3 regions of the Streptomyces sp. NPDC001750 genome follow, and region 3 is predicted to be linked to each of the others. Evidence: riboswitches for the same ligand, from Rfam matches in the RefSeq annotation. Region 3 holds a riboswitch; each other region holds the start of a gene.
What was found. A riboswitch is a leader RNA that binds a small molecule or an ion and turns the genes downstream of it on or off. The one in region 3 is predicted to bind thiamine pyrophosphate.
Positions count from the first base shown of each region.

Region 1: it holds a riboswitch for thiamine pyrophosphate, as region 3 does, so the genes downstream of both, ACFYY6_RS03805 (thiamine ABC transporter substrate-binding protein) here and thiC (phosphomethylpyrimidine synthase ThiC) in region 3, are expected to answer to the same signal.
Region 2: it holds a riboswitch for thiamine pyrophosphate, as region 3 does, so the genes downstream of both, thiO (glycine oxidase ThiO) here and thiC (phosphomethylpyrimidine synthase ThiC) in region 3, are expected to answer to the same signal.

Region 1 is NZ_JBIAUE010000002.1:94,501-103,727, reverse strand. Features, by position in the region: gene rpsB (30S ribosomal protein S2) at 1-163, shown strand, start outside; gene tsf (translation elongation factor Ts) at 263-1,099, shown strand; gene pyrH (UMP kinase) at 1,260-2,036, shown strand; gene frr (ribosome recycling factor) at 2,217-2,774, shown strand; gene ACFYY6_RS03815 (phosphatidate cytidylyltransferase) at 2,774-3,859, shown strand; gene rlmN (23S rRNA (adenine(2503)-C(2))-methyltransferase RlmN) at 4,004-5,110, shown strand; TPP riboswitch at 5,358-5,475, shown strand; gene ACFYY6_RS03805 (thiamine ABC transporter substrate-binding protein) at 5,549-6,673, shown strand; gene ACFYY6_RS03800 (ABC transporter permease) at 6,814-8,427, shown strand; gene ACFYY6_RS03795 (ABC transporter ATP-binding protein) at 8,450-9,227, shown strand, end outside.
Region 2 is NZ_JBIAUE010000004.1:140,928-150,154, reverse strand. Features, by position in the region: gene bfr (bacterioferritin) at 1-274, opposite strand, end outside; gene ACFYY6_RS08925 (sulfite oxidase-like oxidoreductase) at 469-1,101, shown strand; gene ACFYY6_RS08920 (deoxyribonuclease IV) at 1,376-2,233, opposite strand; gene pknB (Stk1 family PASTA domain-containing Ser/Thr kinase) at 2,240-4,156, opposite strand; gene ACFYY6_RS08910 (thiazole synthase) at 4,284-5,078, opposite strand; gene thiS (sulfur carrier protein ThiS) at 5,081-5,359, opposite strand; gene thiO (glycine oxidase ThiO) at 5,356-6,561, opposite strand; TPP riboswitch at 6,559-6,672, opposite strand; gene ACFYY6_RS08895 (hypothetical protein) at 6,782-7,126, shown strand; gene ACFYY6_RS08890 (NAD(P)/FAD-dependent oxidoreductase) at 7,215-8,396, shown strand; gene ACFYY6_RS08885 (Rv2175c family DNA-binding protein) at 8,498-8,863, shown strand.
Region 3 is NZ_JBIAUE010000010.1:214,795-224,021, reverse strand. Features, by position in the region: gene ACFYY6_RS18350 (SsgA family sporulation/cell division regulator) at 1-93, shown strand, start outside; gene ACFYY6_RS18345 (YibE/F family protein) at 213-1,544, opposite strand; TPP riboswitch at 1,619-1,752, shown strand; gene thiC (phosphomethylpyrimidine synthase ThiC) at 1,745-3,559, shown strand; gene ACFYY6_RS18335 (GNAT family protein) at 3,743-4,384, shown strand; gene ACFYY6_RS18330 (hypothetical protein) at 4,467-5,285, opposite strand; gene ACFYY6_RS18325 (metallophosphoesterase) at 5,480-6,538, opposite strand; gene ACFYY6_RS18320 (LacI family DNA-binding transcriptional regulator) at 6,738-7,850, opposite strand; gene hisC (histidinol-phosphate transaminase) at 8,266-9,227, shown strand, end outside.

The DNA of each region.
Region 1 (9,227 bases), on a different contig from region 3:
GCCGGGCGAGAAGGCCGCCGGTGAGCCGCTCGCCGAGTGGGAGCGCGACCTGCTCGAGGGCGACAAGAAGGCCGACGCCGAGGTCCAGTCCTCCGCCGAGACCGAGAAGGCCGCGGACGCCGACAAGGCCGAAGCCCCGGCCGCGGACGCCGAGCAGGCCTGACACCCGTCACGGCTGATGACGGCGGGGGCCGGTGCCACGAGCACCGCCCCCGCCGTTCACCCGTAGATCTTTCAGACTTCGAGAGAGAAACACAGACTCATGGCGAACTACACCGCCGCTGACGTCAAGAAGCTCCGCGAGCTGACCGGCGCCGGCATGATGGACTGCAAGAAGGCGCTGGACGAGGCCGAGGGCAACGTCGAGAAGGCCGTCGAGGCGCTCCGTATCAAGGGCCAGAAGGGCGTCGCCAAGCGCGAGGGCCGTTCCGCCGAGAACGGTGCCGTCGTCTCCCTCATCTCCGAGGACAAGACCACCGGCGTCCTGCTGGAGCTGAAGTGCGAGACGGACTTCGTCGCCAAGGGCGAGAAGTTCCAGAACGTCGCCAACACGCTCGCCGCGCACGTCGCCGCAACCTCCCCGGCCGACCTGGCCGCGCTGCTCGCCTCCGAGATCGAGGCCGGCAAGACCGTCCAGGCGTACGTCGACGAGGCCAACGCCAACCTCGGCGAGAAGATCGTCCTGGACCGCTTCGCGCAGTTCACCGGCGGTTACGTGGCCGCGTACATGCACCGCACCATGCCCGACCTCCCGCCGCAGGTCGGCGTCCTGGTCGAGCTGGACAAGGAGAACGCCGAGGTCGCCAAGGACGTTGCGCAGCACATCGCCGCCTTCGCCCCGAAGTACCTCAGCCGCGAGGACGTCCCGGCCGAGACGGTCGAGAACGAGCGCCGTGTCGCCGAGGCCACCTCCCGCGAGGAGGGCAAGCCCGAGGCCGCTCTCCCGAAGATCGTCGAGGGGCGGGTCAACGGCTTCTTCAAGGAGGTCGTCGCTCTGGAGCAGGCGTTCGCCAAGGACAACAAGAAGTCGGTCCAGAAGGTTCTGGACGAGGCCGGTGTCACCCTGAAGCGCTTCTCGCGCATCAAGGTCGGCATCTGAGTCCGTCCGCGAACAACGGTGGACCCCTCAGGGGGTCCGGTGCAGTCGTCGGCCGCACCCATGCCGTACGACCGCAGATCTGACGAGGAGGCCATTGCCGCTGAGGGACACCAGACCCACCGGCAATGGCCTTCTTGGTATGTGCACGAGGAGAATCTCCATGAACAAGGGCGCGGACGCCGCCAAAGGCGACCACAAGCGCGATGACGACAAGGTACCCGGACGCTTCATGCTGAAGCTGTCCGGAGAGGCGTTCGCCGGCGGCGGGGGACTCGGTGTCGACCCCGACGTCGTGCACGCCATCGCCCGGGAAATCGCGGCGGTCGTCCGTGACGGCGCACAGATCGCGGTCGTGATCGGCGGCGGGAACTTCTTCCGTGGTGCCGAACTCCAGCAGCGCGGCATGGACCGGGCCCGGTCCGACTACATGGGCATGCTCGGCACGGTCATGAACTGTCTGGCGCTCCAGGACTTCCTGGAGAAGGAGGGCATCGACTCCCGCGTCCAGACGGCCATCACCATGGGTCAGGTCGCGGAGCCGTACATTCCGCTGCGTGCCGTGCGGCACCTGGAGAAGGGGCGCGTCGTCATCTTCGGCGCGGGCATGGGCATGCCGTACTTCTCCACCGACACCACGGCAGCCCAGCGGGCCCTGGAGATCGGCGCTCAGGCCCTGCTGATGGGCAAGAACGGTGTGGACGGGGTCTACGACTCCGACCCGAAGACCAACCCCGACGCGGTGAAGTTCGACGCGCTCGAATACGGCGAGGTGCTCGCGCGCGATCTCAAGGTCGCCGACGCCACCGCCATCACGCTCTGCCGTGACAACGAGCTGCCGATCCTCGTCTTCGAGCTGACGGCCACGGGCAATATCGCCCGCGCGGTCAAGGGTGAGAAGATCGGCACGCTCGTGAGTGACCAGGGCACCCGGGCCTGAGGACCGGGAAACGTCCCCGGGAAGCCGCGGGCAGGGTCCGGGACCCGCAGGGAAAGCCCCGGCACGGCGCCCCGGAGGATGGACAACGGCCTGCCGGTCGGACACCGTGCAGGTGAGGACGCGACGCAGATCCGCGGGCCCGAGCACGCCGGGCCCACTCAAGACACGCAGGAGCACGTGGTGATCGAAGAAACCCTCCTCGAGGCCGAGGAGAAGATGGAGAAGGCCGTCGTCGTCGCGAAAGAGGACTTCGCCGCGATCCGGACCGGCCGCGCCCACCCGGCGATGTTCAACAAGATCGTCGCCGACTACTACGGTGCGCTGACCCCGATCAACCAGCTCGCCTCGTTCTCGGTGCCCGAGCCCCGCATGGCCGTCGTGACGCCGTTCGACAAGAGCGCGCTGCGCAACATCGAGCAGGCCATCCGCGACTCGGACCTCGGCGTCAACCCGAGCAACGACGGCAATATCATCCGGGTGACCTTCCCGGAGCTCACCGAGGAGCGCCGCCGCGACTACATCAAGGTCGCGAGGACCAAGGCCGAGGACTCCCGCATCTCCATCCGGGCCGTGCGCCGCAAGGCCAAGGAAGCGCTCGACAAGCTGGTCAAGGACAAGGAGACCGGCGAGGACGAGGTGCGTCGCGCCGAGAAGGAGCTCGACGACACCACCGCGAAGTACGTCGCACAGGTCGACGAGCTGCTCAAGCACAAGGAAGCCGAGCTGCTCGAAGTCTGATGAACGACTCTTCCTGGGGCGCCACGCCGGGAGCCGGTCCGTGGGCTGCGCCCGAGATGCGTGCTGCCCCGGCAGGTCCCGCGCACGATGTGCATGACGCCCAGCAGACTCGGCCCATGCCCATCGTGCCGGACGCCCCTGACGCAGGTGGAGACGCTGACGACCGTGACGACCGGGAGCAGGGGGGCGCACGCCCGAACGGTGGCCCCCTGTTCCGCGACGAGAAGCCGCAGGAGCCCATGCCCACCGCGCCACCGCCCCCGCAGAAGAAACGTGCGGGCCGCGATCTGCGAGCCGCCATAGGGGTCGGGGTGGGGCTCGGCGCCGTCATCGTCGCCTCGCTGTTCGTCGTGAAGGCCGTCTTCGTCGGGGTGATCGTCGTCGCCGTCGTCGTGGGCCTGTGGGAGCTCACCTCACGGCTGTCGGAGCGCAAGGGCATCAACGCGCCGCTCGTGCCGCTGGCGGTCGGCGGTGCGGCGATGGTGGTGGCCGGGTACATGAAGGGTGCCGAGGGCGCCTGGGTGGCCGTGGCACTGACCGCGCTCGCGGTTCTCGTCTGGCGGATGGCCCAGCCTCCGGAGGACTACCTCAAGGACGTCACGGCCGGTGTGTTCGCCGCGTTCTACGTGCCGTTCCTCGCCACGTTCGTCGCCATGCTCCTGACCGCGGACGACGGGCCGCAGCGGGTGCTCACCTTCCTGCTGCTGACCGTGGTCAGCGACACAGGGGCGTACGCCGTCGGCTGGCGCTTCGGCAAGCACAAGCTCGCTCCGCGCATCAGCCCCGGGAAGACCCGCGAGGGCCTCTTCGGGGCCGTCGCCTTCGCGATGGTCGCGGGTGCCCTGTGCATGCAGTTCCTGATCGACGGCGGTGCCTGGTGGCAGGGGCTGCTGCTGGGGCTCGCGGTCGCGGCCAGCGCCACCCTGGGCGACCTGGGCGAGTCGATGATCAAGCGGGACCTCGGCATCAAGGACATGGGCACGCTGCTGCCGGGACACGGCGGGATCATGGACCGGCTGGACTCGCTGCTGCCGACCGCTCCGGTGGTCTGGCTGCTGCTGGTGCTGTTCGTCGGCTCCGGCTGAGAGCACCCGGCAGGCTGTGAGCCCGCGGACGGTGCGCCCCGCCCGTCCCGACCTTGGCGTTCTCGGACGAGGGCCCGCTGCCCACAGGGCGTTGTCCACAGGGCGGCGGGCCCTCGTCGCCGCGTCTGCGACACTGGACGGACCATGCCTAAGCCCGGAGAACTCACTTTCGTCGCACCCCGCGGAGCCAAGAAGCCGCCGCGGCATCTCGCCGACCTCACGCCCGCCGAGCGCAAGGAGGCGGTCGCCGCGATCGGCGAGAAGCCGTTCCGCGCCCAGCAGCTCTCGCAGCACTACTTCGCGCGGTACGCGCACAACCCGGCCGAGTGGACCAACATCCCGGCCGCCTCGCGGGAGAAGCTCGCCGAGGCGATGTTCCCCGAGCTGATGTCGGTGGTCCGCCACATCAGCTGCGACGACGACACCACCCGCAAGACGCTGTGGAAGCTGCACGACGGGACGCTCGTCGAGTCCGTCCTGATGCGTTACCCGGAGCGGGTGACGATGTGCATCTCCTCGCAGGCGGGCTGCGGGATGAACTGCCCGTTCTGCGCCACCGGGCAGGCCGGTCTGGACCGCAATCTGTCGACCGCGGAGATCGTCCACCAGATCGTGGACGGCATGCGGGCGCTGCGCGACGGGGAGGTGCCCGGAGGACCGGCGCGGCTCTCCAACATCGTCTTCATGGGCATGGGCGAGCCGCTGGCCAACTACAACCGCGTGGTCGGCGCGATCCGCCGGCTGACCGATCCGGAGCCGGACGGGCTGGGGCTCTCACAGCGCGGGATCACCGTTTCCACCGTGGGGCTGGTGCCCGCGATGCTGCGCTTCGCCGACGAGGGCTTCAAGTGCCGTCTCGCCGTCTCGCTGCACGCGCCGGACGACGAACTGCGCGACACCCTCGTCCCGGTGAACACCCGGTGGAAGGTGCGCGAGGTGCTGGACGCCGCGTGGGAGTACGCGGAGAAGTCCGGCCGCCGCGTCTCCATCGAGTACGCGCTGATCCGGGACATCAACGACCAGGCGTGGCGGGGCGACCTGCTCGGCCGGCTGCTCAAGGGCAAGCGGGTGCACGTCAACCTGATCCCGCTGAACCCGACGCCCGGCTCCAAGTGGACGGCCTCCCGGCCCGAGGACGAGAAGGCGTTCGTCGAGGCCATCGCGGCGCACGGGGTTCCGGTGACCGTACGGGACACCCGGGGCCAGGAGATCGACGGGGCCTGCGGACAGCTGGCGGCGGCCGAGCGCTGACACAGGCATTCTCCGGGTCCGTGGGAATGCCGAGGCCGAAGTCCGCCGGGCCCGCGGGAGTGCTGAGAGCGGCGATCGCCGGTTCCACGGGAGCGTCGAGACCGGCGCTGGCCGGGGCCGCGGTGGTCCGGCAGGGCTCCGGAGCGGACGGGGCGTCAAGGAGTCGGGGCCTGCGGCGTCGACCGTGCGCCGAGGCCCCGGCGGCCCGGCCGGGCGGCCCGTGTAACCTGGTCCGGAAATCAACTTCATATTCCGACAGGGGAGCGCCACAGCGCTGAGAGTGCGGCACCGGGGGACCGGTCGTCCGCAGACCCTCTGAACCTCGCCCGGGTCATTCCGGGTAGGAAGTTCGGTCATCAACTCATGCTGTTGCGCCCTGCCCGCGTCCCGCGGGTGGGGCCGCGTCTCTTCCTGGCCAAAACCCAGGAGGAATCCATCATGACCACCACGCGCAGGACCACGGGAACCACGCCCGGGTCCGTACGTCTCACGGCCGTCGTGGCCGCGCTCGGCATCACGGCACTGGCCGGCTGCGGGAGTTCCGACACGTCGTCCTCCGGCTCCGGCGGCACGAAGGGCGCCGGTCCGAAGACCGTGACGCTCGTCAGCCACGACTCCTTCAACGCGTCCGAAGCGGTGCTGAAGGAGTTCACCGAGGAGACCGGCTACACCGTCAAGGTCCTCAAGAGCGGCGACGCGGGCGTCGCACTCAACCAGGAGATCCTGACCAAGGGCTCACCGCGCGGAGACGTGTTCTTCGGCGTCGACAACACCCTGCTCTCCCGCGCCCTGGACAGCGGCCTGTTCACGCCGTACGAGGCGAAGGGCATCGATCGGGTCGAGGCCGCCACCCGGCTGGATGCCGAGCACCGGGTCACGCCGGTCGACACCGGCGACGTCTGCGTGAACTACGACAAGAAGTACTTCGCCGACAAGAAGCTCGCTCCGCCGCGGACCTTCGACGACCTGGCGAAGCCCGCGTACAAGAACCTCCTGGTCACCGAGAACGCGGCGACCTCCTCGCCCGGCCTCGGCTTCCTCCTCGGCACCGTCGCCGCCTACGGCGAGAAGGGCTACCAGGACTACTGGAAGAAGCTGAAGGACAACGGCGTCAAGGTCGTCGACGGCTGGGAGCAGGCGTACAACGAGGAGTTCTCCGGCTCCGCGGGCGGCAGGAAGGCCAAGGCCGACCGTCCGCTCGTCGTCTCGTACGCCTCCAGCCCGCCCGTCGAGGTGCTGTACGCGAAGCCGCAGCCGGCCGAGGCCCCGACCGGGGTCGCCACCGGTACCTGCTTCCGGCAGATCGAGTTCGCGGGCCTGTTGGACGGCGCCAAGAACGAGGCGGGTGGCAAGGCACTGCTGGACTTCCTGATCGGCAAGAAGTTCCAGGAGGACATGCCGCTCAACATGTTCGTGAACCCGGTCGTGTCGGACGCGAAACTGCCGGAGCTGTTCACGAAGTTCGGCGAGACCGTCGAGAAGCCGACGACCGTCGCCCCCGACCTGATCGCCAAGAACCGTGAGCAGTGGGTCCAGTCGTGGTCCTCGCTCGTCGTGAAGTAGCCGGGACCGCCGCACGGGGGACGGGCGCGGCGGCGAAGGGCGCGGACGTCACGGGTCCGCGCCCGCGCGCCGGGCGCAGGACGGACGCGGTGCGGACGGCGGCCCGGCGCCTGGGTGCGGGCGCGGTGCGGCCGTCCCTGATGGCCGTGCCCGTCGCGTTCTTCGCGGTGTTCTTCGCCTACCCCGTCGTCGCGATCGTCGGCCGGGGGCTGAAGGCGGACGGTGTGTGGCAGTTCGGCCGGATCGGCGAGGTGCTGGCCCGGCCGGAGATCCGTGACGTCCTGTGGTTCACCACCTGGCAGGCGCTCGCCTCGACCGCGCTGACGCTGCTCGTCGCGCTGCCCGGCGCGTACGTCTTCGCCCGCCTCGACTTCCCCGGAAAGCAAGTGCTGCGGGCGGTGGTCACCGTGCCGTTCGTCCTGCCGACCGTCGTCGTCGGGACGGCGTTCCTGGCGATGCTGGGGCGCGGCGGGTTCCTCGACGAACTCTGGGGGGTGCGCCTCGACACCACGGTGTGGGCGATTCTCCTCGCCCATGTCTTCTTCAACTACGCGGTGGTCGTACGGACCGTCGGCGGTCTGTGGGCGCAGCTCGACCCGCGGCAGGAGGAGGCCGCCCGGGTGCTGGGCGCCGGACGGTTCGCGGCCTGGCGACGGGTCACGCTGCCGGCCCTCGCGCCCGCCGTGGCCGCCGCCGCGCTGATGGTCTTCCTCTTCACCTTCACCTCCTTCGGTGTCGTGCAGATCCTCGGCGGCCCCGGGTACGCCACGCTGGAGGTGGAGATCTACCGGCAGACCGCCCAGCTCCTCGCACTTCCGACCGCGGCCGTGCTGACACTGGTCCAGTTCGCCGCGGTGGGCACGATCCTCGCCGTGCACGCGTGGACCGTACGGCGCAGGGAGACCGCGCTGAGGCTGGTCGATCCGGAACGGACCGCCCGCAGGCCGCGCGGGGCCGGGCAGTGGGCGCTGCTCGGCGCGGTGCTGCTGACCGTGCTGGTGCTGATCCTGCTGCCCCTCGCGGTGCTGGTGGAACGCTCGCTGGACACCCCGGACGGCCACGGCCTCGACTTCTACCGTGCCCTGGGTTCCGTGGACGCGGGCGGCGGCACCTTCCTGGTCGCGCCGCTCGAAGCGATCGGGAACTCCGTGGCGTACGCGCTGGTCGCGACCGTGATCGCGCTGGTCGTCGGCGGGTTGGCCGCCGCGGCGCTGACCCGGCGCGCGGGGCGGCTCGTGCGCGGTTTCGACGCGCTGCTGATGCTGCCGCTCGGGGTGTCGGCGGTCACCGTCGGCTTCGGCTTCCTGATCACTCTGGACAAGCCGCCACTGGACCTGCGCACGTCATGGATCCTGGTGCCGCTCGCCCAGGCGCTGGTCGGCGTGCCCTTCGTCGTGCGGACCATGCTGCCGGTGCTGCGCGCGGTGGACGGCCGGCTCCGGGAGGCGGCCGCGGTGCTGGGGGCGTCGCCGTTGCGGGCCTGGCGGGAGGTAGATCTCCCGTTGGTGCGGCGGGCGTTGCTGGTCGCGGCCGGTTTCGCGTTCGCCGTTTCGCTCGGCGAGTTCGGCGCGACGGTGTTCATCGCGCGGCCCGACCGGCCGACGCTGCCGGTCGCGGTGGCCCGGCTGCTGGGCCGGGCCGGTGAGCTCAACTACGGCCAGGCGATGGCGCTCAGCACCATTCTGATGGTGGTCTGCGCGGTCTCGCTGCTGCTGCTCGAACGTATTCGCACGGACCGGTCCGGCGAGTTCTAGGGATGTCCGGGGAGTTCTGACGATGCTGACACTGGAATCGGCCACGGTCCGCTTCGGTGAGCGGACCGCGCTCGACCGGGTGGACCTGGCGGTCGACGAGCACGAGATCGTCTGTGTGCTGGGACCGAGCGGCAGCGGCAAGTCGACCCTGCTGCGGGTGGTCGCCGGGCTCCAGAGGACGGACGGCGGCCGGGTGCTGCTGGACGGGGCGGACCAGGCGGGGGTGCCGGTGCACCGGCGGGGTCTCGGCCTGATGTTCCAGGACCACCAGCTCTTCCCGCACCGGGACGTCGGCGCCAACGTCGCGTTCGGGCTGCGGATGCGCGGGGTGTCCCGGCGCGATCAGGAGCGCCGGGTCGGCGAACTCCTCGACCTGGTGGGCCTGCCGGGCGCCCAGCGGCGCGCCGTCGCCGCGTTGTCCGGAGGCGAGCAGCAGCGGGTCGCCCTCGCGCGGGCGCTCGCCCCGCGTCCCAAGCTGCTGATGCTGGACGAGCCGCTCGGCCAGCTCGACCGCGGTCTGCGCGAACGCCTCGTGGCCGAACTGCGCATGCTCTTCGGCCGGTTGGGTACGACGGTGCTGGCCGTCACGCACGACCAGGGCGAGGCGTTCGCGCTGGCCGACCGGGTGGTCGTGATGCGGGACGGGCACATCGCCCAGACGGGCACGCCGCTGGAGGTGTGGCAGCGGCCCGCCTCCGCGTTCGTCGCCCGGTTCCTCGGCTTCGACAACGTGGTGGCGGCGACGGTGGACGGCGCGGTCGCCGACACGGCGTGGGGCGGGGTCCCGGTGCCCGAGGGGT
Region 2 (9,227 bases), on a different contig from region 3:
GCAGGTCGGCCTGGAACATCTCCGTGACGGTCTGCCCCACCCTCACGTGGAACAGTCGCTGGTAGTTGGGCAGTCCGTCGAGGTAGAGGATCCGGTGCGTGAGGATCTCGGCGTGCCGCATCTCGTCGAACGACTCGGCGCGGGTGTACTTCGCGAGCTTCAGCCAGCCGGCGTGCTCCTGCATCTTGGAATGAAGGAAGTACTGGTTGATCGCGGTCAGTTCGGCGGTCAGCTGCTCGTTCAGGAACTCAAGGACCTCGGGATCGCCCTGCATCGGAGAGGCTCCTTCCGGCCGGTGGGTACCGGCCTATACCGGTGAATGACAGTGAATGCCAACGAATACGGCAAGTTGGCCGAATCCTCGCACCGCGCTCGTTGATCGTCCAGTAAGTACACGCTTAGTGGGATTTGCCGGAATTATCTACACCCTGGTCGGAACCACCCCTGTCTGTCTGTCACCATGGAGGCATGGGTCAGCCGGAAAGCCGGGAAAACCGCGCGTCAGAGCAGTCGGAGCTTCCGCCGGGACAGCGACTCCAGCGCGGCTGGCCGGTCACCCACTACGGGCCGGTGCCCAAGTTCAAGCCGGACCGCTGGGAGTTCCGCGTCTTCGGTACCACCGCGGACGGCGCGAAGCACTGCTGGAACCATCAGGAGTTCTCGGCGCTGCCGTACTCCTCGGTCGTGGCCGACCTGCACTGCGTCACGAAATACAGCATGCTCGGCGCCGAATGGGGCGGGGTCCTCGCCCGTACGGTTCTGGAACTCGCGCCGCCCGCGCCGAACGTCACGCACGTGATGGTCTGGGCCGAGTACGGCTTCAGCTCGAATCTGAGGCTCTCCGACTTCGCCTCGGACCGAACGATCTTCGCCACCCACAAGGGCGGTGAGCTGCTCACCGCCGAGCACGGCTTCCCGCTCCGGCTCATCGTGCCGCACCTCTACGCCTGGAAGGGGCCCAAGTGGGTCCGCGGCGTCGAGTACATGACGGCGGACCGCCGCGGCTTCTGGGAGGAGCGCGGCTACCACAACATCGGCGACCCGTGGCGCGAGCAGCGCTACTCGTACCAGGAGGAGCCCGGGGACGGCCCCGAGCTCTGACCCGATGGGCGACGGACGCGCCCGGTCCGCCCTCAGTGGTGGTACTGGTGCACCACCGCGTGGCCCTTGCCCCGGCCGATCATCCACTTGTCGACCGGCGTGGTGGCGACGGTATTGCTATGCGCGCTTGCGGCGTTGGCCGAGAGCCCGCGCAGCCCTTCCCCAAGCTCCCGACTTCGTCCGAGCAGGGGAGACCCCGTCCGAGGGCTTTCGCCGCCCTGCGGCGCACGCGCCGGACGACGCTCCTTCCGGGCATACCTTGCCGGTCACGGCACTAGTCCTGGGTGCGCAACCCCTTCAGCCGGGCCACGTCCGCCGCGTGGCCGTCCTTTCCGCCCGGTGTCTCGATGATCAGCGGCACGCCCGCGGTGGCCGGATGGGAGAACAGCTCCCGGAACGGCCCCTCGCCGATGTGCCCGGCGCCGATGTTCGCGTGCCGGTCCTTGTGGGTTCCCGCCGCCTCCTTGGAGTCATTGGCGTGGATCAGCTTCAGCCGGCCCGCGCCGACGGTCTCGACCAGCAGGTCCAGGGTCTGCCGCATGCCCTCCGGGCCCGACAGGTCGTGGCCCGCCGCGTGGATGTGGCACGTGTCGAGGCACACGCCGAGCCTGGGGTGGGAGTCGAGCGCCTCGAAGTACGGGCCGAAGTCCCAGGTCCGTGAGCAGAGCGAGGACCCCTGACCGGCCGTGGACTCCAGCAGCAGGTACGGGTCGTCGTCGTGCGTCAGCTCGTCCAGCAGCGGCCGCAGGTGCGTACGCACCTGGGCGAGGGCCCGTTCGCGCGGCCGGCCGCCGGTCGCCGACCCGGTGTGCACCACGACGCCCAGCGCTCCGATCTCACGGGCCCGGCGCAGCGAATGGCGCAGCGAGTCCACCGACCTCTCCACGGTGGCCTCGGTGTGCGAACCGAAGTTGATCAGATACGGGGCATGGACGTACGCCGGTACGGACGCGGCGGCGCACTCGGCGCGGAACCGCTCGTCCTCGGCGGGGTTGCCCACGGGGGTCGCCCAGCCGCGCGGATTGGCGACGAAGACCTGCACCGCCTCCGCCCCCATTTCCCTGGCATAGGGCAGGCCGACCTTGGCGAGACCGCCGGCCACGGGGACGTGGCCGCCGACTGGGTTGCGCATGTGGATCTAGAGCCCCTTGGTCCTGATGGTGATGGTGCCGCCCTCGGGGGCCCGTTCGCCGCCCGCGACGGACTGGCTCGCGATCGTGTCGCTGAAGGAGAGGAAGGGGCGGTCGACCTTGACGTCGAAGCCCGCGTCCTCCAGTTCGCTCCTCGCGTCGTCGACGCCCTTCCCGGTGACGTCCGGGACGGTGATCATTCGGGGCCCCTTGGAGACCGTGAGCGTGATGGTGTCGCCCTCGGCAGCCCGGCTGCCCTCGCCCAGCGACTGATGGGCGATGTCGCCGGCGACCTCGGGGGAGTGGACCCGGTCGGGCAGCACCTCGGCCTTCAGCCCCTGCTCGTCCAGCGCGGCGGTGGCGTCCTCGACGGACAGCCCGGTGACATCGGGCACATCGACCGGAGCGCCCTTGTTGACGACCAGGGCGACCGCGGAGCCGGAGCGGCGCTCGGCGCCCGCCGCGGGGTCCGTACGGATCACCTCGCCCCGCGCCGTCTCCTCGCTGAACTCCTTGGTGACCATGCCGGGCACCAGGCCGACCTCCTTCAGATCACGTTTGGCGTCGGCGAGCGCGAGGCCTTGGACATCGGGCACCTTCACGATCTCGGGGCCGCGCGAGACGACGAGCTTCACCGCGTCGTTCCCCCGGATGCGGTCGCCCGAACCGGGGTCGCTGCTGATGACCTTGCCTCGTTCCACGGTGTCGCTGTAGGCCCGCTCGACGCCCTCGAGCTCCAGACCGGCGTCCGAGAGCCGCTTCTGGGCGGTCTTCTCGGTCTGGCCGAGCACCGAGGGCACCCGGGTGAACTGCCCGGAGTTGATGTACCAGACACCGGTGCCGATCCCCAGCACCAGCAGCACGGCGACCAGCGCGGTGACGACGGAGCGCCGGGGGCCGCGGCGCCACGGGGCGCGCGGTGCGGGCCGCGGCGGCTCCGGCAGGGGCATTTCCAGTCGGCTGGTGTGATGGGCGACGCCCTGGTCGGCCGGGAGCAGCCGCGGGATCACGCTCGTGCGGTCCTCGGCGGAGCCGTGCGCCTCGGCGAGGGCCTGCGGCGGTACGGCGTCCAGCTGGGCGTCGGTGAGCGCGGAACGGGCCTCGCGGGTTTCGGCGAGCAGGGCCACCGCGTCGAACGGGCGGACCTCGGGGTTACGGGCGGTGGCGCTCGCCACCAGGTCGTCGAGCTCGACCGGGAGTTCCGGGACGGCGGCCGACGGGGCCGGGATGTCCTCGTTGAGGTGCTGATAGATGACCTGGGCGGGGGTGTCGCCGACGTGCGGCTTGGACCCGGTCAGCATCTCGTACAGGACCACACCACACGCATACACGTCGGTACGGGTGTCGGCCGTACCGTGTTCTATCTGCTCGGGGGCGAGGTACGAGACGGTCCCGAGCACCGAGCCGGTGGTGCTGGTGACGGAACCCACCGCCCGCACCAGACCGAAGTCGGCGACCTTGACCCGGCCGTCGTCCCCTATCAGGACGTTCTCCGGCTTCATGTCGCGGTGCACGAAGCCCGCCCGGTGCGCGGCGCCGAGCGCGGCGAGCACCGGCTCCAGGATGTCCAGCGCGGCCCTCGGCTGGAGGGCGCCGCGGTCGCGCAGCACGTCGCGCAGCGTGCAGCCCGGGACGTACTCCATCGCGAGGTAGACGTACTGGCCCTGGGCGCCCTGGTCGAAGACCCCGACCACATTCGGGTGCGCGAGCCGGGCCACGGACTTGGCCTCGCGTATGAACCGCTCCACGAAGGACGCGTCGGTGGCGAGTGCCGGATGCATCACCTTGAGGGCGAGCACCCGGTCGAGCCGGGTGTCCACAGCCCGGTAGACCGTGGCCATGCCGCCCACGGCGATGCGGGCATCGACGCGGTAGCGGCCGTCGAGCAGCTGCCCGACGAGCGGGTCCTGGAGGGTCGTATCCACGGATGTGAGTCTACGAGCCGCGGCGGACACGTCCGACGGCCCGGACGGTCCCGGGGCCGAACCGCAGCCGAGGCGTGACAGGGACACGTCGCCTCCCCGGCCCGACGGGCCCGCCCGGGTGCCCCGGTCAGAAGGCCGGGCGTTCCGGGTCCAGCACCGCGCGCCCCGCCACCGGCGACGACGCCTCGGCGAAGTGCCGGCGCGGGATCCGGCCCGCCCGGTACGCCAGCCGTCCGCCCGCCACCGCGTGCCGCATCGCGGCGGCCATCAGCTCGGGCTCCTGGGCCCGGGTCACGGCGGAGGCCAGCATCACCGCCGCGCACCCCAGCTCCATCGCCAGCGCCGCGTCCGAGGCGGTCCCGGCGCCCGCGTCGAGGATCACCGGCACCCGCGCCTGCTCGACGATCAGCTGGAAGTTGTGCGGATTACGGATGCCGAGACCGGAGCCGATGGGGGAGCCGAGCGGCATCACCGCCGCGCAGCCCACGTCCTGGAGACGGCGGGCCAGCACCGGGTCGTCGTTGGTGTACGGCAGCACGGTGAAACCGTCGTCCACCAGGGTCTCCGCGGCGTCCAGCAGCTCGACCGGGTCGGGCAGCAGGGTCCGCTCGTCGGCCACCACCTCCAGCTTGACCCAGTCGGTGCCGAGGGCCTCGCGGGCCAGCCGGGCGGTCAGCACGGCCTCGCCCGCGGTGAAGCAGCCCGCCGTGTTCGGCAGGACGCGGATGGAGAGCCGTCGCAGGACGGAGAGCACCGAGCCCTGCACGGTCGGGTCGAGGCGGCGCATCGCGACGGTGGTCAGCTCTGTGCCGGAGGCGACGAGGGAGCGTTCCAGCACATCGAGGCTGGGCGCCCCGCCCGTGCCCATGATCAGCCGGGAGCCGAACGTGGTGTCGCCGAGGGCGAGGAGGTCGTCGGACACGGTCAGCCTCCCTGGACCGCGGTCAGGATCTCGACCCGGTCTCCGTCGCGCAGCGCCGTGGCGGACCACTGCCCGCGCGGCACGACGCTCTCGTTGACGGCCGCCGCGACACCGGAGCGGGCCGAGGTCAGCCCGGCGACCAGCGCGTCCAGGGCGGTGCCCGCGGCGAGGTGCCGGACCTCCCCGTTCACGGACACGGACACGGAGGCGGGGGAGGGGCCGGGCGCGGGGTCGGTGAGGGGCACGGAATCGGGAGCGGGGGAGGGCGCGGGCTCGGTCATGCGGGCTGCTCCTGACGTACGGAGTCGACGGCTGGCGAGAAGCGGTACGGGGTGAAGGGGCGGGCCACCTCGGGCAGCTCGCCCTCGGCCAGCGACGCCGCCATGACGTCTCCGGTGACGGGCGTGAGCAGCACCCCGTTGCGATGGTGGCCGGTCGCGAGATGCAGACCGGGCAGCGCGGTGGGGCCCAGCAACGGGGCGTTGTCGGGGGAGCCGGGACGCAGACCGGCCCGGGTCTCGACGAGCGGCAGCTCCGTGATGCCGGGCACCAGCTCGTGGGCGTCCCGCAGCAGCTCGTAGACGCCGCCCGCGGTGACGGTGGTGTCCCAGCCCATCTCCTCGCTGGTGGCACCGACGACCAGTTCGCCGTTCTCGCGCGGTACGAGATAGAGGGGGCCGCCCCGGACCACGGCCCGGACCGTCCGGGAGAGGAAGGGCGCGTACCGGGCGGGCACGGTCAGCCGCAGCACCTGCCCCTTCACCGGCCGGACCGGTGGCGCGACCCCGTCCGGCAGGCCCGGCAGTCGGCCGCTGAGACTCCCCGCGGCGAGCACGACCTGGTCGGCGGCCAGCTCCGGGCCCCCGGCGAGCACGATTCCAGTGGCCCGGTCGCGCACCACCGTCAGACGCTCCGCCCGGGCCCGGTGGAAGACCACCCCGGCCCGCTCGCACGCGGTCAGCAGCGCGGCGGCCAGTCGGCGCGGATCGATCTGATGATCACCGTCGACCCGCAGCCCGCCGCGCACGCCCGGCGCGAGCATCGGCTCCAGGCGGCGGCACTCGCGGCCCGTCAGCCACTCCGACTCCAGGCCCGAACGCCGTTGCAGGGCGTGCAGCTCCCGCAGATGGGCCCGGTCGTCGGAGTCCAGCGCGACGGCGAGCGTGCCACAGGCGCGAAAGCCCGTGTCCCGGCCGCTCGCCTCCTCCAGCTCCGCCACGAACGCCGGGTAGCGGGCGGCCGAGGCGAGATTCAGCCCCAGCAACAGCTCCTCGCCGTAGTGGAGTTCGGTGACGGCGGCCAGCATCCCGGCGGCCACGCGGGCGGCCCCGCCGCCGGGATCGGGATCGGCGACCGCGGTGCGCAGTCCGCGCTGCGCGGTCCGCCAGGCGGTCACCAGGCCGATGATCCCGCCCCCGACGACGAGGACGTCGTACGGCCCCCCGTCCCGGTCGGACCGGCCCTCGTGGTGAGAAGAACGCATGGGCGTCCAGCCCCTCCCTTCGCCGGCATGACCCGGATCAGGTTCGTACGGTCGAAGGCCGCTTCAGCCTCCCTCTCAGCCCGCTGCGTCCGGGCTCCCGCGAGTGTCTTACCGTGGCCACCCTAACGACTTCCTCCACTGCCAATCGTGGACGAGGTCGTAAACCTCGCCCACCGGACCCGGGCGAGGGACCGCCGGACCCAGGCAAGGGAGCAGCGCCATGGCCCGTTCGCTCGACGGAGTCGTCCTCTCGCCGGTCGCCGACCAGGCACCCGGTCAGGTCGGTACCCGTACCCGCTTCACGTACCACGAGGAGGACGGCCGGATCTGGGCCGAGTACGCGGGCGGCGACGTGGTCCGCGGCCATCTCGTCGGCACCCGCGCCGGTGACGTCCTCGACTTCCGGTACGTGCAGCTCAAGCAGGACGGAACGACGTCCTGCGGCCACTGCGTCTCCACCGTCGTCGATCTCCCGGACGGCCGGGTCCGGCTGGAGGAGCGGTGGGAATGGGAGTCGCAGGAGGGCAGCGGCACCAGCACCGTGGAGGAACTCCCCCTGCCGTGACGTTCTGTCAGGTGTTTATGGTGTACGGGTGAGCGATCAGCAGCAGTCGCAGCAGTCGGAGCGCCGTGTCGTCGTCGTCGGCGCGGGCATGGCCGGTGTGCAGACGGCCGTGGCCCTGCGGGAACAGGGCTTCACCGGCCCCGTCACGGTGATCGGCGCCGAACCCCACCAGCCCTACGACCGGCCCCCGTTGTCGAAGGCGGTGCTGCTCGGCAAGGCCGAGGACTCCGCCTTCGACATCGACTTCGAGGCACTGGACATCGAGCTCGGACTGGGCCTCGACGTCACCGGCCTGCGGGCCGCGGCGCACGAACTGGACACCCCGTCCGGTCCCGTCCCCTACGACGTGCTGGTGATCGCGACCGGCGCCGAACCGATCGTCCTGCCCGGCACCGAGGGTGTCCCCGGCGTCCACCTGCTGCGCACCCTCGACGACGCGGCACGGCTGCGGCCCGTCCTCGACGAGCGGCAGGACGTCGTGGTCGTCGGTGCGGGCTGGATCGGCGCCGAGTTCGCCACCGCGGCCCGCGCCGCCGGCTGCGCGGTCACCGTCCTGGAGGCCGCCGACCGGCCGCTCGCCGGTGCGCTGCCCGCCGAGGTCGCTGCCCCGATGGCCGCCTGGTACGTGGAGAGCGGCACCGAGCTTCTCACCGGCGCCCGGGTCGACCACGTCGAACCGGGCCGGGTGGTCCTCGCGGACGGCCGCGCGATCCCGGCCGGGGCCGTCGTCGTCGGTATCGGCGCCCGCCCCGCCACCGGCTGGCTGGCCGGCTCGGGCATCGCGCTCGGCCCCGACGGCTCGGTGACCGCCGACGCCGCGCTGCGCACTTCGCTGCCCGACGTGTACGCGGTCGGCGACTGCGCCTCGTTCCCGTCCGCCCGCTACGGCGAACGCCTGCTCGTCCACCACTGGGACAACGCGCTCCAGGGCCCCCGGACCGTGGCCGCCGACATCGTCGCGGCGGCGGGCGGGGACCACCCGGCGCCGCCCGCCTACGACCCCGTCCCGTACTTCTGGTCCGAGCAGTTCGACCGGTTCGTGCAGTACGCGGGCCACCACGCGGGCGCCGACACCCTGCTGTGGCGCGGCGACGCCGCCGACCCCACCTGGTCGGTGTGCTGGCTGCGCGACGGCGTCCTGGTGGCGGTCCTCGCCGTGGGCCGCCCCCGCGACCTGGCGCAGGGCCGCAGGCTCATCGAGGCGGGCACCCGCATCGACCCGGCGCGGGCCGCCGATCCCTCCGTACCTCTGAAGTCGACGGCCCTCTGACACCCGTACTCCACGGCCGCCGACCCTCCGACGGCGTACCGGCACCGCCCGTACGGTCGGCCCGGCTACCGACTGTCGGTCCGGGATGGCAGGCTTGTCCCGTGACCGAGATTGACGCAAAGATCGATGCTCTCGTCCCCGCCTGGCTCCACCTCCCCGACATCGCCGACATGCTCGGTGTCGAGGTGACACGTGTGCGGCAGCTGGTCAAGGAGGGCCAGCTCATCGCCGTACGCCGCGGTGAGAACCGGGCTCTCCAGGTGCCGGCTGCCTTCATCGCCGGCAACAAGGTGGTCAAGGGCCTCTCCGGCACCCTGACCCTCCTGCGGGACGACGGCTTCAACGACGAAGAGATGCTGGAGTGGCTCTTCACCCCCGACCCGACCCTGCCGGGCACCCCCGCCCAGGCACTGAGCGAGAATCGCGGCACGGAGGTGAAGCGCCGCGCCCAGGCGCTCGCCGTCTGAGAGCCTGCCGGGTGACCTTCGATCGGAACGCGGACGCGGTAAGGTGCGTGCGATTCCAAGGCGCCGGGATGTCCTCGGATGGGGCCTCCCCTGCTCGAACGGAGTTGAGAGCTTGGGGAAGGAGCTACGCGGACATCCCGGCAACGCCGGAGGCGGCCCCTGGCCCTCAAGGCATCGGCGTGGGGGGGAGTGCGTGCCAGGGCGCGCCGCCCGGTCAGAGATCGCCCGACAGGCTCCGAGAGTCCGTCGGGGTGGGGGGCGGCCCGGCCCCCCCCCCCCCCCCCCCCCACCCCCGCCCCCCCCGGGGGGGGGGGAACCCCCCCAACCCCCCCCCCCCGCCCCCCCGGGCCCCCCCCCGCGCCAC
Region 3 (9,227 bases):
CCGCTCGGACAGGAGCGCACGCTGGGTGACTTCGAGGGAAACCTGGAGGAGGCCCTGGGCCGGATCCTTGCCGAGGAGCAGAACGCCGGCTGAAGGAAACGGTGTCGCCGACCGGTGCCCGCCGGTCGAACACGGCATCCGCCGAATGGGTGAATCGCTCTCCGTAGTCAGGACCGCTCCTCGTCTGTCGGCCGATGTCCGTTCCGGGGTGCTCATGACTTCGTCCTGCGACGGCGGCCCTTCCCGGTCCGTACGGGTGCTGAAGCTCCGGCTTCCGCGCCGAGCCCTGTGCGGTCCGCGGAGACCACCAGCGCGGCGAGCACCGTTGTCACCGGCACCGATGCGACCAGCCCGATCGAACCGACCAGCGTCCGTACGATCTCCTCCGCCACCAGCTCGCTGTTGGCCACCGTGCCCACGCTGCTCCTGGCGATCGAGAACAGCAGCAGCAACGGCAGCGCGGCGCCCGCGTAGGCGAGCACCAGCGTATTGACGACCGAGGCGATGTGATCGCGCCCGATCCTGATCCCCGCCCGGTAGAGCCCCCGCACGCCCATCGTTGGGTTCGCCTGGTGCAGTTCCCAGACGGCCGACGTCTGGGTGACCGTCACGTCGTCGAGCACCCCGAGCGAACCGATGATGACGCCGGCCAGCAGCAGGCCGCTCATGTCGATGCGCGGATACAGGCCGTGGATGAGGCCGGTGCTGTCGTCGGTGTTGCCGGTCAGGCTCGCCCAGCCGATGAACAGCGAGCCGAGCAGCCCGATCAGCAGGAGCGAGATCAGTGTGCCCACCACCGCGACCGAGGTACGGGCGGTGAGCCCGTGGCACATGTAGAGCGCGATCAGCATGATGGCACTTGACCCGACCACCGCCACGATCAGCGGATTCGACCCCTGGAGGATGGCCGGGAGGATGAACAGGGTCAGCACGGCGAACGACACGGCGAGCGCGACCAGCGCCATCACCCCCCGCATCCTGCCCACCGCGACCACGACCAGGGCGAAGATCCCGGCCAGCAGCGCCATCGGGAACTTCCGGTTCACATCGGTCACCGAGTACTGCAGGTCGTGGGGCGCGTCCGGGGCGTACGCCACGACCACGCCCTGCCCCTCGCGCAGCTGACGCGGTGCGTCCGGCTGGACGATCTCCACGAACCGCCGACCCTTGTCGTGACCGGTCGTCACCTCGACCGTGGCCTTCGCGCACAGCCCGGTGCGGCCCGCCGACTGCGGAGCGGTCTCGCCGCCGACCGGCATCTGGGAGGCGTTCACCTCCTTGCAGTCCACTGTGTCGACGTTCACCACCTTGCCCTGCTGGGTCTGCCGGTCGAAGCCGACACCGGTTCGTTCGTGCGGTGGCGCACCGCCAGGCCAGAGCGCCGCCAGTCCGGCGAGGACCGCGGCGGCGAACGGGATCAGTACGGCCGCGATGACCTTCCGCAGATGTCGGGAGACGGGCGCGGCGGGGCCGTGGGCGTGCGTATGGCCGTGTGTGTGGCCGTGGTGGGGACTCGGCGGTTCGGGAACGCTGGGGAGGGACATCACCGGCCGATCATCGCAAGGAGGCAAGGGACCCTCTGTTCATTCCGCCGGACGGGGCGCTAGCGTGGAGGAACCTTTGCACACGCGGGAGCTCGGAGCACCGGGCTGAGAGGGCGCTGATATCCGTACCTCCGTACGGGATGAGCTGCGCCGACCGCCGAACCTGTTACCGGGTAATGCCGGCGTAGGGAGTAGGTCTCATGACCACATCGGACGCACGCACGCCTGCCTCCAACCAGAGCGACGAGGCCGGGAAGTCCATCGGCTGGCACAAGGGATACGTCCAGGGCTCACGCCCCGACATCCGTGTGCCGGTCCGTCAGGTGCACCTCACCAACGGCAAGGACCTGACGCTGTACGACACGTCGGGGCCGTACACCGACCCCGCCGTCGAGACCGACGTCCGTCGCGGGCTCGCGCCGCTGCGGCAGAACTGGATCACCGCGCGCGGCGACACCGAGGAGTACCCGGGCCGGCCCGTCCGACCCGAGGACGACGGGCTCAAGCACACCTCGCCGCGAATGGGGTCTCCCCTGCTCGAGCGAGGCCGAGAGTCTGGGGAAGGGCTGCGCAATCTCGACGCAGTCTTCCCCGGTCGGCCCCGGCTGCCGCGCCGCAGCCGGGACGGCCGGCCCGTGACCCAGCTCGCATACGCCCGACGGGGCGAGATCACCCCGGAGATGGAGTACGTGGCGATCCGGGAGGACGTCGAGCCGGAGATGGTGCGGGAGGAGATCGCCGCGGGCCGCGCCGTGCTGCCGGCCAACGTCAACCACCCCGAGACCGAGCCGATGATCATCGGGAAGCGGTTCCTGGTGAAGGTCAATGCCAACATCGGCAACTCCGCGGTGACGTCCTCCATCGAGGAGGAGGTGGAGAAGATGACGTGGGCGACGCGGTGGGGCGCCGACACGGTCATGGACCTTTCCACCGGCCGCAACATTCACACCACCCGTGAGTGGGTTCTGCGCAACTCGCCCGTGCCGATCGGCACCGTGCCCCTCTACCAGGCCCTCGAAAAGGTCGACGGCAAGGCCGAGGAGCTGACCTGGGAGATCTACCGGGACACCGTCGTCGAACAGGCCGAGCAGGGCGTCGACTACATGACGGTGCACGCCGGCGTACGCCTGCCGTACGTTCCGCTGACCGCCCGCCGCAAGACCGGCATCGTCTCGCGAGGCGGCTCGATCATGGCGGCGTGGTGTCTCGCCCACCACAAGGAGTCGTTCCTCTACGAGAACTTCGAGGAGCTCTGCGAACTCCTCGCCTCCTACGACGTGACGTACTCGCTCGGCGACGGGCTGCGCCCCGGCTCGATCGCGGACGCCAACGACGAGGCGCAGTTCGCCGAACTGCGCACGCTCGGGGAGCTGAACACGATCGCCAAGCGGTACGGCGTCCAGACCATGATCGAGGGGCCGGGCCATGTCCCGATGCACAAGATCAAGGAGAACATCGACCTCCAGCAGGAGATCTGCGAGGAGGCGCCCTTCTACACGCTCGGCCCGCTGACCACCGATGTCGCTCCGGCGTACGACCACATCACCTCGGGCATCGGCGCGGCGATGATCGCCTGGTGGGGCACGGCGATGCTCTGCTACGTGACGCCCAAGGAGCACCTCGGGCTGCCGAACCGGGACGACGTGAAGACCGGCGTGATCACGTACAAGATCGCGGCCCACGCCGCAGATCTCGCCAAGGGGCATCCGGGGGCGCAGGACTGGGACGACGCGCTCTCCGACGCCCGGTTCGAGTTCCGTTGGGAAGACCAGTTCAATCTGGCGCTCGACCCGGTCACGGCACGGGAGTTTCACGACGAGACGCTGCCGGCGGAGCCGGCGAAGACGGCGCACTTCTGTTCGATGTGTGGCCCGAAGTTCTGCTCGATGAAGATCTCTCAGGACATCCGGCGTGAACACGGGGTGTCGCAGGCGGAGATCGAGGCGGGGATGTCGGAGAAGTCGAAGGAGTTCGCGGCGGCGGGCAACCGCGTCTACCTGCCCGTCGCGGACTGAGGCGAGAGCCGACCGGGGTGACAAGGGGGGCGGACGGCAGGGTTCCGCCCCCTGTCGCCTCGCTTGCCCCCCGGGCCCGTGCCCGGTCCGCCACCCCCGGGCTCCTCACCGGCCACGCGGAAGCCAAGTCCCCGGGCCGGAAATCGGATGAACGCGACGGCTGGGTCTCCTTAGCATCTGCGCATGAGCGGCATGACGGAACAAAGAGCGGACACGACGCAGGCGCGGGACGCAGCGGACGCGACGGACGCGGTGCGGGTGGTGGAAGCGGACCGGCAGCCGTGCTGGCGCGGACGGGACGTCGCCTTCGTCGCCGTAGAGACCGAGGACGCCGAGCTGTTGCAGGAGTGGCGGTGCGATCCGGCGGCCGCCCATGAGATGGGGGTCTGGCCGCGTTCGCTCGCCTCGCTGCGCGAGCACATCGAGCGCGACCAGGAAGACCAGGACCGGGACGACTTCCTCGTCGTGCTCGCCGACGGCACCCCCGTGGGCCACGCGGCCCTCACCGACCAGAACTACGCCAACGGCACCGCCGATATCGAGCTGCTGCTGTCCCCGCCGCACCGCGGTCGCGGATACGGCACGCGGGCTCTGGACGCGCTGACGGACCTGGCGTTCGGGGAGCTTCCCCTGTACCGGCTCCGGGCCATCACCCACGCGGACAACACGGCCGCGCTCGCGGTCCTCGACAGGTCGGGGTTCACCCGGGAGGGGGTGAGCCGGTCGGCGTGCCTGCACCGGGGGCGGCGGTACGACGTCGCGGTGTTCTCGCTGCTCCGTCCCGAGTGGGAGGGGCAGGCGCGCCCGAGGTCCTGGGACCTGTGATCGGCGCGGCTCGTCCGAGTCCTTGGTCGGCCCCGGACCAGGGGCCCCACGTGGGGTGGAGGGGGCGCGTGCGGCGGCGCCGTCACTCCACGTCGTGCTCGGGGCCGCCGAAGTCGGGGCTGGTGAAGTCCGGGCTGGTGAAGGTCGGCCGGGGGCCCGCGGCCGGGCCCTCGTCCGGGCCGGAGAAGTCGGGGCGGCTGTAGCCGACTTTCGGGATGCGGTTCGGCGAGCGCTGCGGTGTGCGTGCGGTGGACGCGGCCTCGGGGTCGTCGAGGGCGTCGCGCAGGAACGGCAGGATGCCGCGTTCCAGTAGCGCGTGCCGCCAGGCTTCCCGGGCCCGCGCCACGTCCTCCGGCAGCTCGATCTCGTCGCGTACGGCGTTCTCCGAAGCGGAGCCGTTGCGCAGCGCGGTGATCAGCAGCCCGACGGCGGCGACCAGGATGGCGGCGGCCATGACCACGGCGAAGAACCAGCCCGCGGTGACCAGGGTCGAGGCGAAGGCGGGCGGTGGACTGAGCAGCTTCAGCAGATAGCCGACCAACAGGAATATGAACGCGGCGGTGCCGGCGAGCACGGGCGCGAGGACCGTGACGACCGCTCCCGCGCCGGCGCCCGACCGGCCCGGACGGTCCGTGTCCGATCCGGCGGGCGGGCCCTCCCCGTCGGCCGTGCCACGCAGTTCCTCACGGGCCCGTACGTAGTGGTCGTACTCGGTGGCCGCCGTCGCCGTGATCATGTCCGTGGCGGCCAGCGCCATGGTGCGCAGCTGTACGGCGTTGAGCCGTTCACCGACCGCGGCCAGATCCGGCCGTCGATGGGCGTGGCGCAGTGCGTCGTCGAGGATCCGCTCGTACTCGGGGCGGTCCTCGGTCAGCAGGTGCGGAGCGCTTCTCATGTGCATCCCCCGATGCTCCGTCGGGCCCGACAGCCCTTCTTTGCCGGGCAGTTGGGCGGAAACGGAGGAGAGCCTGCTACGGATACGCCGATGGTAGAGCGCCCACGGCACGCGGTGACAGGGGGTTTCCGGAAATAGGCCCGGCGCTCGGCCCGGTGCTCGGCGTGGTCAGGTCGTGGAAGCGTCTTCCCGTAAAACCGTCAGTCATGCAGGGGGAGTTGGACGACCAGCAGCTTTCCGGCCATGGTCACTCCGCCGTCCATGGCGATGGCGAGCCCGTCGGCGTACACGTGCGGGCCTTCGACCACGGGACCCGAGCTGTCCTCTCCGTCCTCCGACCCGACCTCGCCGAGGAGGTAGGGAATGGGGCTGTGACCATGGACGATGCGCTGTCCGCCGTAGGCGGCCATCAGTTCCCGCACGGCCTGCGGTCCCGCATCGTCACGGAAGGCGAAGCGCTTGGTGAACTTACGGAAGAGGTCCCAGCACTCGTCGGCGTCGTTGCGCGTGAGAATGGCGTGCACCGTGTCGTTGACGTCTTCGATGGTGCTGCCGTAGTCGAGGTACGCCGTCGTGTCGGAGTGCATCAGCAGATGCCCGTCCTCCTCGACGATCGCGTCGAGGCGGGACATCCACTGGAGGTGGACGTCCTGGAGCCGCTCCATGTCGTGCTTCTGGCCGCCGTTGAGCAGCCAGGCGGCCTGGAAGGTGGCGGTGCCCGCGCCCGAGTTCACCGGCGTGTCGCCGAACCGTTTGGCGCCGATGAGCAACAGTTCGTGATTCCCCATCAACGCCTTGCAGTACCCGCCCGCGGCAGCGGCCTCGGCGGAGAGGCGCATCACGAGGTCGATGACGCCGATGCCGTCCGGACCGCGGTCGGTGAAGTCGCCGAGGAACCAGAGCCGGGTGTTGCCCGCGGCCCACCTGCCGTCGGAGTCGATGAGGCCCTGTTCGGCGAGAGCGGCGACCAGCTCGTCCAGATAGCCGTGGACGTCGCCGACGACGTAGAGCGGCCCGAGTCCCGGCTCGCGGGCCGGCCAGGGCTCCGGCACGGTTCGTACCTGGACGGTGTCGCCGCGGTTGATCACCGGGAGGTCGCGTTCGGTGGGCGTGTACCCGTCCGGCAGCGCGTCCCCGGGCAGGGCGTTGCCCGGATGCGGGGACGCGGGCGGTACCGGGGTCTGCGCGTAGGGCGGCACGCGGAAGTCGCGCAACGTCGCAGTCCGCACCACGGGTTCCTGACCGGCCCCCTGTGTCATCGACCCCTCCACCACCGTCGCGCCGCCCTACACCTGACGGGCCTGCTGGTCGGGGCGGTCCGCGGTGTCGTGCGCCCATCATAGGAATGCGAATCGTGCTGTGTGACGCACCAGGGGTGGTGAATCCCGGAGCATGTCAGGCTCACCGGCCGTTTGGTCCGAATTCGTCTGTTCAATCCCTGGCGGAGGAGCCGCCTGCTCAGTCCCTGGCGGGGGAGCGCGGCGCGCTGACCGTGGTGCGGGGCGGACGGCGTTGTGAGGACGTCCGGACGATGAGCTCCGTCGGTATGACCTGCTCCACCGGGCCGCCGTGATCCACACCCTCGATGGCATCGATGAGGAGCTGGACGACCGCCGTGCCGATTCTGCGCGGTTTGAGCGAGAGGGTGGTGATGGGCGGCTCGGTCGTCGCGTACACGGTGGACTCGCTGCAGCAGACCAGCAGCAGGTCCTCGGGGACGCGCAGCCCGTATCTGCGGGCGGCCGCCAGGAGGTCGGTGCCGTTGGGGTCGAAGAGCCCGTAGACGGCGTCGGGACGGTCCGGGCGGGCGAGCAGTCGGTCCGCGGCGACCGCGCCCGCGCACGGGTCGTGGGCGGGGTAGGACTCGTACACCGGGTCCTGGCCCACGCGCTCGCACCAGCGCAGGTACGCGGAGGTGGAGAGGCGGGTGTACGTGTCGGTCGTGGTGCCGGTGAGCAGGCCGATGCGTCGGGCCCCGGCGGAGGCGAGGTGGTCGAGGAGGTCGAGCACGGCGGCGCCGTGGTCGTTGTCGACCCAGGCGGTGACCGGGAGGGCACCGGCCGGGCGTCCGTCCGACACGACGGGCAGCCCTTGTCGTACGAGCTCCGTGACGACCGGGTCCTGGTCGGAGGGGTCGATGACGACGGTGCCGTCGAGGGCGACGTTCGACCAGACGTCGTGGCGCGAGGTGGCGGGCAGGATGACGAGGGCGTAGCCGCGGGCGAGCGCCGCGGAGGTGGCCGCTCGGGCCATCTCGGCGAAGTACGCGAACTCGGTGAAGGTGAAGGGTTCGTCGCCGTACGTCGTCACGGTCAGGCCGATGAGGCCGGACTTGCCGGTACGGAGGGTTCGGGCCGCGGCGGACGGGCGGTAGCCCAGGCGCTCTGCGACCTCGCGGACATGGCGGCGGGTGGCGTCCGGGAGCCTGCCCTTGCCGTTGAGCGCGTCGGAGACGGTCGTGATGGAGACCCCGGCGGCGGCGGCCACGTCCCGGATTCCCGCTCGTCCTTGCCGGCTGCCGCGCCGGGGTGTCTCCGCCCGGCTCACCTGGTGCTTCCCTGCTGCTGTCATGGCGAGCCGATAGTAGGGGGCGTGCGGGAGGTTGGCCCGGTCGCATATTCACGCGTTGACAGGCACGTTTCTGCATGATCAGACGGCGTCAAATACCTTGTAAGGCCAGGTCGTTGGGCGAATGCGCCGTGGAGTGTGATGCGCTGAACCCGGTGGGCCTACTAAATGGTCGATGTTTCGAAGAGGTCTCATCTCACCTCTTCGAGGGACGCGCGCCACGGCGTGAGCCACCGGCGCGCGTCAAGGTCGAACGCGCTCCCCCATTCCTGGTCGCACCGGGCGATTGGGTGCACAGAGCGTTCCCGTGCGCCCGGCCGCACCGGGCGTCCGACGGCGCACGGGCCATTCGCAGCGGCGCCCAATCCTCATAAGGTGAGCAGTATTGATGTGTACAGACGGTCGAGGAGGATCTGCGGTGAGCGAGACGAGCCCCAAGTTGCGCGCCGAGCTGGACGGCGTTCCCGCCTATGTGCCGGGCAAGCCCGCGGCGGCCGGTGGACCGGTCGCCTTCAAGCTGTCCTCCAACGAGAATCCGTACCCCCCGCTGCCCGGAGTGATGGAATCCGCCCTGGCGGCGGCCGCGAACTTCAACCGCTACCCGGACATGGCCTGCACCGGCCTGATGAACGAGTTGGCCGACCGTTTCGGTGTGCCCGTCTCGGATCTCGCCACCGGCACCGGGTCGGTCGGGGTGGCGCAGCAGCTGCTCCAGGCGACCTCGGGTCCGGGCGACGAGGTGATCTACGCCTGGCGCTCCTTCGAGGCGTACCCGATCATCACCCAGGTCAGCGGGGCGACCTCGGTGAAGGTGCCGCTGACCGACGGTGAGGCGCACGACCTCGACGCGATGGCGGAGGCGATCACCGACCGCACCCGTCTGATCTTCGTCTGCAACCCGAACAACCCGACCGGCACCGTGGTGCGCCGAGCCGAGCTGGAACGTTTCCTGGACCGGGTGCCCGGCGACGTCCTGGTGGTGCTGGACGAGGCGTACCGGGAGTTCATCCGCGACGCCGAGGTGCCGGACGGCATCGAGATCTACCGGGACCGGCCCAACGTGGCGGTGCTGCGCACGTTCTCCAAGGCGTACGGTCTGGCCGGACTGCGGGTCGGCTTCGCAGTGGCGCACGAGCCGGTGGCGGCCGCGCTGCGCAAGACGGCGGTGCCCTTCGGGGTCAGCCAGCTCGCGCAGGACGCGGCGGTGGCCTCGCTGCGTGCGGAGGACGAGCTCCTGGGGCGCGTGGGTTCCCTGGTCGTCGAGCGCGGCCGGGTGCAGCGGGCACTGGCGGAGCAGGGATGGACGGTGCCGGAGTCGCAGGCGAACTTCGTGTGGCTGCGGCTGGGGGAGCGCACGGCCGACTTCGCCGCGGTGTGCGA